2 linked regions of the Kordia antarctica genome follow. The protein of the gene in region 1 binds, or shares a complex with, the protein of each later gene. Links are inferred from orthologs where the notes say so. Each region holds a gene or a part of one and is shown in the gene's direction. Other genes may lie near its edges.

Region 1 (2,918 bases):
TTGTCTAAAAAGTTTGCAAAGTCTTCTCGATCATAATCAAACACCACAAATCCATTTAATATGGAACCATCAGTTTTTACAATCAAATCATCAAAACGCATTTGCGTCAGCGTATATTGAAATTTAGCATACATTTCATTGACTCGCAAACCATTACTATCTAAAAATGTAAGTTTACGAACATCTCCATAAACACTTGGACCTTCAACTTTAAAATCATTTACCGTTCCTGAAAGCTCCGTAAAATCAAGCATATTTGGCGTAGCATTATTTTGATCTCTGTATCTAAACTTGCCATTACTCAAGCGCATTTTAGATGTTTTTAATAGAAAATCGGAAGGAGTATCATCGGGAGTTTCTGTATCAAACTTGGCAATAAAAACATCCAACGTTGTATCAATTGAATCCTTTTCAGTATTAATATTCAGGATTAAACCGTCAACATTAACAGCTCCAAATTCAAGTTTACTATTTATAAGATTATTGAAACTTAAAATAGAAGTTTCCAATGTATTTACATGAATCAATGTATCTTTTAGATAATCTTCAATATAAATATTTTTAAGAGAAATATCGCCATTCCACTTTAAACCAATCCGTTCAATATTGATATTTGTTTTGTAAGTATCATTGATCCAATTGGTTGCTTTTTTTCCAACGGCTGTTTGTACGGCTGGAATAGAGAATAGAATCACCAAAAAGATGAAGAGTAGCAAAATTGCCAACACGATACGCTTCAATATTTTCCAGACTCTTTTAATGACGTTTAGTATTTAAGTTACCTACTTTTAAGACTATGCAAATTCACGAAAAAAACAATACAAAACACGATGTTTAGCATATCTTTGTGACTTTATACCAAATTTTATGCCTTTTTAAGTTTATGAGCACAAAAGATGTATATATTTTAGCTATTGAATCATCTTGTGATGACACTTCCGCCGCTGTTTTACAAAACGGAAAAGTATTGTCAAATGTTGTTGCAAATCAAAAAATTCATGAAGCATTTGGAGGCGTTGTTCCCGAATTGGCTTCGCGCGCACATCAACAAAATATTGTTCCAGTTGTTCATCAAGCGTTGGCTAACGCAAATATCGATAAAAAACAGTTAACTGCCATAGCTTTTACGCGCGGACCTGGATTAATGGGTTCATTACTTGTCGGAACTTCATTTGCAAAGTCGTTAGCACTCGGATTAAGCATTCCGCTAATTGAAGTCAATCACATGCAAGCACATATTTTAGCGCATTTTATTGAAGAAGAAGGACAAGCAATTCCGAAGTTTCCATTTTTAGGAATGACCATTTCTGGAGGACATACGCAAATTGTGCTTGTCAAAGATCATTTTGATATGGAAGTCATTGGCGAAACCTTAGATGATGCTGTTGGAGAAGCGTATGATAAAAGCGGGAAAATTTTAGGACTCACCTATCCTGCGGGACCAGAAATTGACAAATTGGCAAACGAAGGAAATCCGAAAGCATTCCCGTTTCCAAAACCGAAAGTACCTGGTTTAAATTTTAGCTTTTCAGGATTAAAAACAGCTATTTTATATTTCATTCAAAGGCAAACCAAAGAGAATCCAACGTTCATCGAAGAAAACTTAGTGGATATTTGCGCGTCAATTCAATATACGATTGTGAATATTATTTTGGATAAATTAAAAAAAGCTTCCAAACAAACGGGAATCAAAACCATTGCTATTGGCGGCGGCGTTTCAGCGAATTCAGCAATTCGAAAAGCATTAAAAGATGGCGAAGTCAAATATGGTTGGACAGCGCACATTCCAAAGTTTGAATATACAACAGATAATGCCGCAATGATTGGGATTGTTGGTTATTTGAAATATTTACGAAAAGATTTTGCGGACGAATCTGTAACGGCGAGTTCGAGGATTAAAATCTGATAAATAGTATTGAGATTTGTTGGCTTTTTTTTTGTTGATTTGTTTATTCGTTAATTTGAATGATATCCTGTCACATTGAGCGCAGTCGAAATGTTGTTCTTTGTTCTTTGTTCTTTGTTCTTTGTTCTTTGTTCTTAAAAAAATACATTTACATTTAAAATTCAACATTTAGCATTTAGCATTTAGCATTTATAATTTACAATTTAACATTCAAAAAATGCAACTTTTTTACACACCTGAATTAACATCTGAAACGAAACACTACACGTTTTCTAAAGAAGAAAGCAAACATATGGTGCGCGTTTTGCGAAAGAAAGAAGATGATGTTTTACATATTACGAATGGAAAAGGAGCTGTTTTTTTGGCTAAAATTACAATTGCTGATCAGAAGAGTTGTGTCGTTAAAATTATGTCGCACGAGTTTCAAGAACCGAAAAGTTACAAATTGCATTTGGCAGTTGCGCCAACAAAAATGAACGACAGATATGAATGGTTTTTAGAAAAAGCAACTGAAATCGGAATTGACACGATTACGCCAATTATTTGTGATCACTCGGAACGAAAAATTATTAAAGCGGAACGTTTTGAGAAAATTATTCAATCGGCAACGAAACAATCATTAAGTACTTATTTTCCAGAATTGAAACCTATTAGTTCGTTTTCAGACTTCATTAAAAGACATTCTGACGATCAATTATTTATCGCACATTGCGAAGAAGATAAAAAACAATCGTTAAAACAAGTCTTAAAAGCACGAAAAGATGTCACCATTTTAATTGGTCCTGAAGGTGATTTTTCTACGAAAGAAATCGAACTCGCGTTAGCAAATAACTATATTCCTGTTACTTTAGGAGAAACACGTTTACGCACAGAAACTGCTGCAATTGTAGCGTGTCATTCGGTTGCTTTTATGAATGAGAATTGAAATTATAAATGTTGAATGCTAGATTTTTAATCATTTAATTTTCAATCATTCAATCTTTTAATTCTAATTAGATTTTCGTTTCATGAT
Region 2 (2,873 bases), 1.1 Mb from region 1 along the record:
TCAGAAATTGATTTATTGGGAATTGCAATTGGAAGATATTGAAGATACTGGAATGTTTGAAATTTTGGAATCGCAGAAGCATGAAGCCAATGTACAGTTTGGAAAGTTTGTTGATAAAATGTATCCGAAATGGTTTGGTGACGACGAAGCACCAATTATGTCACATACTTTATTCAGACAATTAATAGCTCCCGAAATTAGCAAAGCACAACCAACTTTATTAGTTGTCGTTGATAATTTACGTTATGATCAATGGAGAGCTTTTGAACCAATTTTGAATGCACATTATAAAAAAGAGAAAGAGGTTCCGTTTGTGAGTATTCTGCCAACGGCGACACAATATGCTAGAAATGCTATTTTTTCGGGCTTGATGCCTTCCGACATGGAAAAGTTACATCCTCAATATTGGAAGAATGATACCGATGAAGGTGGAAAGAATTTGCATGAGAATGATTTCTTAAAAGCGCAATTGAAGCGTTTAGGGTTGGATATTAAGCATGAATATCACAAAATAACAAGCTTACGAGGCGGAAGGAAGCTCGCAGACAACTTTAAATCGCAAAAAGATAATGACTTAACGGTAGTGGTTTATAACTTCGTAGACATGCTCTCACACGCTAAAACCGAAATGGACGTTGTAAAAGAATTAGCTTCAGACGACAAAGCATATAGATCGTTAACAGTAAGTTGGTTTAAGAATTCTCCGTTGTTGGATATCATTCAGCAATCGCAACGTTTAGGGTTTAAATTGATTATTACTACCGATCACGGAACTATTAATGTAAAACATCCTTCAAAAGTAGTTGGCGATAAAAACACAAGTTTGAATTTACGCTATAAAACAGGAAGAAGTTTAACGTACGAACAAAAAGATGTTTTAGCGGCTAAAGATCCGAGAAGTATTCATTTGCCAGTGATTAACATGAGTAGTTCGTTTATTTTTGCCAAGACCGATTTGTTTTTTGCGTATCCGAATAATTACAATCATTATGTGAGTTATTTTAGAAATACGTATCAACATGGTGGCGTTTCGTTGGAAGAAATGATTATTCCGTTTGCGGTTTTATCGCCAAGATAAGATGTTAAAAACAAGTGCAGCAAGTGATTTTATGCACTATTGGAGAAAATTTAGTAAATTTGGCGCGAAGTCTCAAAATTTTGAATATTAGTGCAAATAGAATATAATCTTTCTGAAATAGAAACAATAGCTGCGGCTATTCTTGAGGAATCTCAACATAAAATTATTACTTTTCATGGTGAAATGGGTGTTGGCAAAACGACCTTGATCAAAGTATTGGCAAAACAATTAGGTGTAAACGAGTTGACAAACAGTCCGACATTTTCAATTGTAAACGAATATAGAACTGACAAAGAAATAATCTATCATTTTGATTGTTACCGAATAGAAGACGAAATTGAAGCCTATGATATTGGCATTGAAGAGTATTTGTATAGTGATGCTTGGTGCTTCATAGAATGGCCTGAACGCATTGAAAATTTATTGCCTGAAGAAATTACAGAAGTGAAAATTAATAAGATTAATGAACAAATGCGTTCTATTCATCTAAAAAATTGAACACTTTACCGAAAACTAAGAACTTTAACCGTAAAATAAACCTAAAAGACTGACAAATAAATGACTTTTATAGTATATTTAAGAAAATTCTTATAGATACAAAAAAAGTAAAAAATTGATAAAAGTACGTAGAAAATAGAATATGATACTTTTCTGAAAATCATTTGGTTAATATATAAGTTTGCTTCATCGTAAAACTAAAACCTAACAAAATGAAATTAAGAAATTATATTTTTGCAGCAGTCGTATTTGCATCAGTAACATTTGTGTCTTGTAACCCAGATAGCATTGCAGACGAAGACAACCCATACCAAACCGAAGAAGGAATCGAAAGAAGTAAACTTAAGCCACCGCCGCAAACTCATTAATAAGGCAATATTAAGGGATAGTTTGGTTGTAATACTTATTGCTATTACTCCTTATTTGTTTCAATTATATGAAAGTTTTCCAAGTACAGAAGTTTGGAAAAATGATTACTTTACTATCACTAGTAATTATTATGAAGATGTTAGAGCAGCTGCTTGGGTTTATGCTAGTAAAATAATTCCGCTGATATTAGTTATAATTTGGTTTTTAACCTGTAAAAATTGGTGGTATCATATTATATTAATTCCTATAGCAATGTTTTCATTTCAATTTTATGCGTCGTTTCAAAGAGACACATATATTGATGAGATTGAAATTTATTATGTAATACCTATCATGATGATAATCATTCCAATAGTTTACTTAATAAGAGCTAAATTATTTGATAAATTAGTAAACGGAATTGATTTAAAGAAAATTGAAGCCGAACTTGAAGAATATAGACGTAAAGAAGAAGAGCAAAAAGATAAATCATTAGAATAAAAAGTTCATTGAAATAAATAAAATATACTATTTTCTATGTATTTGGTTAATTTTGGATAAAACTAACAAAAGTACGTAGAAAATATATTATGCTTTTTTTAAAGGTAATTTTTGGTTATTCAATAAGTTTGACCCATCGTTAAACTAAATAATCTAAAATTACTCAGATGAAAACTAAATTCTACCTTTACCTATTAGCAGCCGTATCAACAATTTTATTTGTATCTTGTAATCCAGATAGCATTGCTGATGAAGACAACCCATACGAAACAGAACAAGGACTCGAAAAAATTAAAATCAAACCAGGAGACATGGTCTAAAAAAAGAATATTCATTGATAGTATTATAGTCTTTTTTGTTGCCATATCCCCATTTGTAGCATATTCATATTTAGCTGCTCCCGAGGGAGAAACATGGGACATAGGTGTATACACTTTTACTAAAAATG

What was found. The genes of interacting proteins can lie anywhere in the genome.
Region 2: the proteins of tsaD (region 1) and tsaE are in contact, whole or in part, in a crystal structure (PDB 6N9A), measured with the Thermotoga maritima proteins. The link is inferred for Kordia antarctica from one-to-one orthologs. Residues at the interface, in WP_004082750.1 of Thermotoga maritima: Cys10, Asp11, Arg49, His50, Leu82, Gly84, Gly135, Gly136, Glu154, Thr155, Leu156, Asp157, Asp158, Ser159, Glu162, Asp165, Lys166, Arg169, Leu170, Tyr175, Lys213, Thr214, Leu217, Tyr218, Gln221, Arg222, Asn324; in WP_004082108.1 of Thermotoga maritima: Leu37, Gly38, Lys46, Lys57, Val59, Lys60, Ser61, Thr63, Phe64, Thr65, Leu66, Met67, Val69, Pro71, Tyr82, Arg83, Leu84, Asp86, Asp88, Phe89, Asp93, Ile128, Asp130, Glu131, Arg134.

What each region holds. Positions count from the first base shown.
Region 1 is NZ_CP019288.1:1,475,790-1,478,707, forward strand. What follows is about bases 54-2,894. They hold tsaD (tRNA (adenosine(37)-N6)-threonylcarbamoyltransferase complex transferase subunit TsaD), read left to right. Parts: upstream 54-883; coding sequence 884-1,906; downstream 1,907-2,894. Other genes in these bases: IMCC3317_RS05970 (translocation/assembly module TamB domain-containing protein), read right to left, coding at 54-740; IMCC3317_RS05980 (16S rRNA (uracil(1498)-N(3))-methyltransferase), read left to right, coding at 2,124-2,831. Outside these bases: more of IMCC3317_RS05970, read right to left, coding at 1-53.
Region 2 is NZ_CP019288.1:405,877-408,749, reverse strand. The notes cover bases 77-2,872. They hold tsaE (tRNA (adenosine(37)-N6)-threonylcarbamoyltransferase complex ATPase subunit type 1 TsaE), read left to right. Parts: upstream 77-1,168; coding sequence 1,169-1,576; downstream 1,577-2,872. Other genes in these bases: IMCC3317_RS01815 (hypothetical protein), read left to right, coding at 2,675-2,872; IMCC3317_RS01820 (hypothetical protein), read left to right, coding at 1,967-2,425; IMCC3317_RS23640 (hypothetical protein), read left to right, coding at 1,789-1,944; porX (T9SS response regulator signal transducer PorX), read left to right, coding at 77-1,078. Outside these bases: more of porX, read left to right, coding at 1-76; more of IMCC3317_RS01815, read left to right, coding at 2,873-2,873. UniProt on the Escherichia coli protein: Required for the formation of a threonylcarbamoyl group on adenosine at position 37 (t(6)A37) in tRNAs that read codons beginning with adenine.